Hydrogenophaga sp. SL48: one gene and its partner. The main gene of each other region encodes a partner of the protein of the gene in region 2 in a complex. Links are inferred from orthologs where the notes say so. Each region holds a gene or a part of one and is shown on either strand. Other genes may lie near its edges.

The links.
Region 1: the proteins of ybiB (region 2) and cgtA are in contact, whole or in part, in a crystal structure (PDB 8BFT), measured with the Escherichia coli proteins. The link is inferred for Hydrogenophaga sp. SL48 from one-to-one orthologs.

What each region holds. Positions count from the first base shown.
Region 1 is NZ_CP063400.1:355,576-358,878, reverse strand. The notes cover bases 315-3,303. They hold cgtA (Obg family GTPase CgtA), read right to left. Parts: upstream 2,352-3,303; coding sequence 1,278-2,351; downstream 315-1,277. Other genes in these bases: rplU (50S ribosomal protein L21), read right to left, coding at 2,752-3,063; rpmA (50S ribosomal protein L27), read right to left, coding at 2,481-2,738; proB (glutamate 5-kinase), read right to left, coding at 315-1,232. In the rest of the region: IM738_RS01695 (RNA pyrophosphohydrolase), read left to right, coding at 1-56; more of proB, read right to left, coding at 69-314. UniProt on the Escherichia coli protein: An essential GTPase which binds GTP, GDP and possibly (p)ppGpp with moderate affinity, with high nucleotide exchange rates and a fairly low GTP hydrolysis rate.
Region 2 is NZ_CP063400.1:2,922,730-2,925,965, reverse strand. The notes cover bases 203-3,124. They hold ybiB (DNA-binding protein YbiB), read right to left. Parts: upstream 2,177-3,124; coding sequence 1,229-2,176; downstream 203-1,228. Other genes in these bases: IM738_RS13810 (nitrate reductase), read right to left, coding at 2,231-3,124; cobA (uroporphyrinogen-III C-methyltransferase), read right to left, coding at 420-1,232; IM738_RS13825 (NAD(P)/FAD-dependent oxidoreductase), read right to left, coding at 203-388. Also shown: more of IM738_RS13825, read right to left, coding at 1-202; more of IM738_RS13810, read right to left, coding at 3,125-3,236.

The DNA of each region.
Region 1 (3,303 bases), 2.6 Mb from region 2 along the record:
TGTTTGATCCAGATCCACAGTTCGACCTGCGAAGCAGTGGGTCCAAGCCCTCCTGAAGTGGAGAACCCTCAGGCCCGCGACAGCACCAGGTTGTCGCGGTGGATCATCTCGGGTTCGGCTGCATAACCAAGCAGGCGTTCGAAGTCAGCCGAAGACTTGCGACAAATCAGGCGCGCCTCGGAACTGGCGTAGTTGGCGAGCCCGCGGGCGATTTCAGCACCCCGCGCGTCCCGCACCGCGATCACGTCACCGCGCGAGAAGTCGCCGCTGACTTCGGTCATGCCGATCGGCAGCAGGCTCTTGCCTTCTCCGGTGATCTTGTCCACCGCGCCGTCATCCACCACCACCGCGCCACGCATCTGAAGGTGGTCGGCCATCCACTGCTTGCGCGCCTGGTTCTTGCCGGTCTGCGCCACGAGGCAGGTGCCGATGGCCTCGCCCTCGCACAGGCGCTGCAACACGCGCGGTTCGCGTCCCCACGCGATGACGGTCGAAGCGCCCGATCCGGCAGCACGCTTGGCCGCCAGGATCTTGGTGATCATGCCGCCCTTGCCGATCCCGGAGCCCGCGCCGCCGGCCATCGTTTCCAGCTGAGGGTCGCCCGCACGGGCCACATGCACAAAGGTGGCCGAAGAATCACGACGCGGATCGGCCGTGTACAGCCCTTTTTGATCGGTCAGGATCACCAGCGCGTCGGCCTCCACCAGATTGGCCACCAGCGCGCCCAGGGTGTCGTTGTCACCAAACTTGATCTCGTCGTTGACAACGGTGTCGTTCTCGTTGATGACGGGCACCACCCCCAACTGCAACAACGTCAACAGGGTTGAACGGGCGTTGAGGTAGCGCTCGCGGTCGGCGAGGTCGGCGTGGGTCAGCAGCACCTGCGCGCTGCCGACACCACATTCGCGCAGCTTGGTTTCATACATCTGCACCAGGCCCATCTGACCCACGGCTGCAGCGGCCTGAAGCTCGTTGATTTCTTTTGGTCGCGAGGTCCATCCCAGTCGCTTCATGCCTTCGGCCACAGCGCCGCTGCTCACCATGATCAACTCGCGCCCCTGCTTGACCAGCACGGCCAGCTCCTCGCTCCACTGCCCAATGGCCTGCTCATCCAGCCCCCGCCCCTCGTTGGTCACCAGGCTGGATCCCACCTTGACCACAATACGGCGCGCGGTCTTCAGCACGCTGGACGGTTCAACCAGTTCGTTCACGCTCGCAGCAACTTCGACCATGGGGTGCTTGGCTCTTCTGAGGAATCGGATGACAAGGAGTGCGGTTCAGATGCCGCGGGGATCGTCCACGAAGCGGGGATCCACATCGACGGGCGCCTGGTGCGACTGGAACTCGCGCGCGAGGTACTCGTACACCGCCTGCACCAGCCGTTCGCAGCCCTCGCGGGTCAAGGCGGAAATCTCGAAGACAGGTCCTTTGTACTTGAGCCGTTTGACCACGTCTTTCACCAGCGCTTCACGCCGGTCGGCGGGGACCATGTCCAGCTTGTTGAGCACCAGCCAACGCGGTTTCTCTGCGAGCTTGGCATCGAATTTCTTGAGCTCGGCCACGATGGCCTTGGCCTGAGCCACGGGATCAACGCCCTCGTCAAAAGGCGCCACGTCCAGCATGTGCAGCAAAAGCCGGGTGCGTTGCAGGTGACGCAAGAACTGATGGCCCAGTCCCGCCCCCTCAGAGGCTCCTTCAATGAGCCCCGGCACGTCGGCCACCACAAAGCTTTTTTCTGGTGCCACGCGCACCACTCCCAGATTCGGGTAGAGGGTGGTGAACGGGTAGTCCGCGATCTTCGGCCGTGCGTTGGAGATGGCGGCGATCAGCGTGGACTTGCCCGCGTTGGGCATGCCCAACAGGCCGACATCCGCCAGCACCTTGAGTTCGAGCTTGAGCGAACGCTTTTCACCCGACCAGCCAGGGGTCTTTTGCCTTGGCGCCCGGTTGGTCGAACTCTTGTAGTGCATGTTGCCGAATCCACCGTCGCCGCCCTTGGCAATGACGATCTGCTCCCCGGGCTGCAGCAATTCGAAGAGCACTTCATCGGTTTCGGCGTCCGCAATGATGGTGCCCACCGGCATCTTGAGCACGATGTCATTGCCCTTGACACCGAACATGTCAGAGCCCTTGCCATGTTCGCCACGCTCAGCCTCGAAACGCCGCGTGTAGCGAAAGTCGACCAAGGTATTCAGGCTGGCATCGGCCACCGCGAACACATGTCCACCGCGACCACCATCACCACCGTCTGGACCGCCAAATTCCTTGTACTTTTCATGCCTGAACGAGGCGCAACCATTGCCGCCATCGCCCGCAGCAACTTCAATCGTGGCCTCGTCAACAAATTTCATGACTTGTGTACCTGTAAAAAACCAACACAAAAGGCCCGCGTCGGCGGGCCTTTTGACTTCAAGACATCACCTGTGCCGCTTGCCACCCTGATTCATTAAATCAGGGTGGAGCGACGGCACAAACCGACCTCAGACCGGCGTGATGCTCACGACGTGACGGTTCAACTCGCCTTTGATCGCGAAGTTGACATGTCCATCGGCCGTGGCAAACAGAGTGTGGTCTTTGCCAACACCCACATTCAGGCCAGGGTGAAACTTGGTGCCGCGCTGACGCACGATGATGGAGCCGGCGCTGACCAACTCACCACCAAACGCCTTCACACCGAGCATCTTGGGCTTGGAATCGCGCCCGTTTCGCGTTGAGCCGCCGCCTTTTTTCTGTGCCATGCTGACCTACTCCTCAGGCTGCGATCGACGAGATCTGCAGTTCGGTGAAATTTTGACGGTGACCCTGGCGCTTCTGGTAGTGCTTGCGACGGCGCATCTTGAAGATGCTGACCTTGTCGTGCCTGCCATGAGCCAACACCGTGACCGTGACCGTTGCGCCGGAAACCAAGGGAGTGCCTACCTTGATCTCGCTGCCGTTACCGACAGCCAGAACCTGATCAAACACGATCTCTTGACCCACATCCGCAGCAATCTGTTCTACTTTAATTTTTTCGCCGGCAGCAACACGATATTGCTTGCCACCGGTTTTTATGACCGCGTACATATGAACCTCTTGAATTATTTCCACGAATGGAATCTCGGAAGACGAATTTCTACCGAGCCAAAGATTTTAGCATGAGCCAACCTCTGCGATCAAGTCCGATGCGTTGCCCCTGAGCACGCCCTCGAAAGACGGGGCATCATCATCTTGGGGAGGGTGCCGACGGCGCTTCCTATAATCCAGCGCTGAACAACCCGACCACCGGCCTTCGCCACCGCGTACCTTGACTTCCATCGAACCCTC
Region 2 (3,236 bases):
AGCGAGTCACACCGCCGGCTTCACATTCGGCCAGCAGCATCTGGATCAGGTCCTCGGCCGAACGGTCGCAGAACAGCTGGCCCTTGTGCTTCTCGTGGAAGGGGATGCCGTGCTTCTGCACCAGCGCGATGAAGTCGGCCGGGGTGTAGCGCGAGAGCGCCGAGCGGCAGAAGTTGGGGTTTTCGCTGACGAAGTGTTTGTGCGGCTGGCGCACATCGATGTCGCGGTTGGTGAAGTTGGCGCGGCCGCCGCCCGAGATGCGGATCTTCTCGGCCACCTTCTCGCTGTGGTCGAGCACCAGCACCTTCAGGCCGCGCTGGCCGGCCACGCCCGCACAAAAAAGGCCGGCCGCTCCCGCGCCGACCACCACCACATCGAACTGTTGCATGGCCCGCAGTGTATGCGGGCAGGCAGCTTCCTCAGGCCGCGAAGCGCTGGGCGCGTGCCACCGGTTGCGCCAGCGCAGCCACGCCATGCACCACGTCACCCACCACGATCACCGACGGGCTGCCCAGGCCTTCGCGCGCCAGGGTCGTGGTGAGATCGCCCAGCGTGGTGACCGCGTGGCGCTGCTGCGGCAGGCTGGCGTGCTGGATGATGGCCAGCGGCGTGCTGGCGGGCAGGCCGGTCAGCAGGTCGGCCTGGATCTGCGCGGCGCTGGACACGCCCATGTAGATCACCAGCGTGAGCCTGGCGTCGCGCGCGGTGGCGGCCAGGGCCTGCCAGTCGGTGCCGCTGTCCCCCGGTTTGGCGTGGCCGGTGATGAACACCACCCCGTGGGCGTGGTCGCGGTGCGTGAGCGGCGCGCCGAGCGAGGTCAGGCCGGCCAGGCCGGCGGTGATGCCGTTGAGCACCTGCACCTCGATGCCGGCGGCACGCAGGTGTTCCACCTCTTCGCCTCCGCGGCCGAAGATGAAGGGGTCGCCGCCCTTCAAGCGCACCACCACCTCGCCTTCGCGCGCGGCCATGATCATGAGCTTTTCGATGAAGGCCTGCGGCGTGCTCTTGCAGCCGCCGCGTTTGCCCACGTGCACGATGCGGGCGCTGGCCTGCGCATGCACCAGCACCGCGTCGCTCACCAGGTCGTCCACCAGCAGCACGGTGGCCGCGGCAATGGCACGGGCGGCCTTGAGGGTGAGCAGTTCCGGGTCGCCCGGGCCGGCGCCGACGAGGGTGACGGTGCCGGGGTTGAACCGGGTCTGCGAGGTGATGACGGTGGCGGGTGCGTTCATGGTGGGCTGACCGCCGGGTGGCGGTTTGTCTCTGTGTGGGGCTGGCGCTGCAGCTCTTGCAGGATGTGTGCCACCTGCAGCGCGATCGGCGTGGGCACGGGCTTGCGGCCGTCGAGCACGTCGCGGATGTAGGCGGCGGTGTTGTCCGCGTCCACCTCGCGCGGCAGTTCGGGCAGGCTGGCGAGCGAGCCCTCCTGCGCCGGCTGCAGCAGGTGGCGCTCGCCGTCGCGGAAGGCGTCCATCTGCGGCGTGCGGCGCGCATCGGCCACGGGCTCGCCTTCGGTGCCACGCAGCAGCAGCGCGTGCGCGCCGACCAGGGCAAAGGTCTGCGCCATCGACACCGCGTACTCGGGGTGGGTGTAGCTGCCCACGATCAGCGCCGGGCCTTCGCAGGGGTTCATGAGCTTGACCAGGCTGTGCGCCGGGTTGCGCAGGCCGACGGCGCGGCGCACGTCGAGCAGGCGCTTGAGGCCGGGGCTCAGCACCTCGGTGGGCAGGTAGGCGCAGTCGCCGGCACCCAGGGTTTCGGTCCGGGTGGCGGCGGGGTGGCCCAGCGCGGCGAACACCGCTTCGCTGGTGATGCGTTTGTCTTCGGTGGCGGTGCCGTGCACCAGCACCGCCGCGCCCTCGCGCGCCAGCAGCAGGGCCAGCAGCGGGGTGAGCACGGGCAGCTTGCGCGCCCCGTTGTAGCTGGGCAGCACCACGGTGGTGAGACCGTTGTCCGGTGCGAGTGCCATGCGGGCGTGCGCGGCGTCGAGGAAACCCGCCATCTCTTCGGGCGTTTCGCCCTTGATGCGCATGGCCAGGCAGAAGCCGCCGATCTCCAGGTCGGTGACGGTGCCGTCCAGCACCTGACCGAACAGGTCGGTGGCTTGTGCGCGGTTGAGAGAGCGGGCCCCGTCTTTGCCGCGCCCGATTTCTTTGATGTAGTGACTGATGCTCATGGGGCGCGATTGTCCGGCAAGGCACATGACTTCGGGTGATATGCCAACGGTGCCTCAGGCGACCTGCAGCACGTGCCCGGTCGACGGCTGGGCGCGCACCAGGCGCCGCAGTTCGGGGATGCAGGAGCCGCAGTTGGTGCCGCACTTCAGGCTGCCCTGCAACGCGGCCAGACGCTGGTCGTCGCTGCCCCGGCTGGTCTGGAGGTGGGCGCCGATGTCGTCTGCGCTCACGTTGAAACAGGTGCAGACCTGCTTGCCCCGGGCCACCACCGCCACCGGGGCCTTGGCGCCGGGCATCAGCAGCAGGCGGCCGTAGGCCTCGGCGGGCAGCTCGTCCTGCAACAGCGGCTTGATCCAGGCCTCGGCGCGCACGTCGCCCGCGAGCACGAAACCTTCGAGCCGGGTGGCGCCTTCCGTGCGCAGCAGGCGCGCGGTGCGGCGCTGGCCCAGGCGCTTGTCCACGTAGCGCAGCGCGTCGGTGCCGCCCAGGCCGAGCAGGGCTTCGATGCGTTCGATCGTGGCCAGGTCGGGCGCCTCGTGTGCGGCGGCGCGGAACAGCACGCCGGTGCGCTCGCGGCCGAACGGCACGCAGGCCGCGAATTCGAACGAGGGCATGACCGCGCGCAGCTCGGCCTGCGCGGCGAGCGCGCGGTCGGCCGGCAGCCAGGCCACGGCCAGCAGGTTCCAGGGCAGCTCGGCCTTGAGGATCTTGACCGCCGCGTGCTTGAGCTCGGGCTGTTTGGAGGTGGGGCAGTAGGCCGAGGTGGTGAGCGCGTTCACGCCCGCCAGCGGCTCGCCCATGCTGCTGCGCCCGCTCAGGTACTCCGCACCCCAGTGCATGGCGATGAAGGCCTGCGACAGGCCGGTCTCTTTGCTGGCCTGTACCGGCAGCACGATGGAGCCGCGCTTGCTGGTCACGTGCACCAGATCGCCTTCGGTGAGGCCACGGCGCTCCATGTCCTGCGGGTGCATCTGCACCGTGGGCTCGGCGACGTGGCCGAACAGGCGGCCGAGCGTGCCGGTGCGTGTCATGCCGTGCCACTGGTCGCGCAGGCGGCCG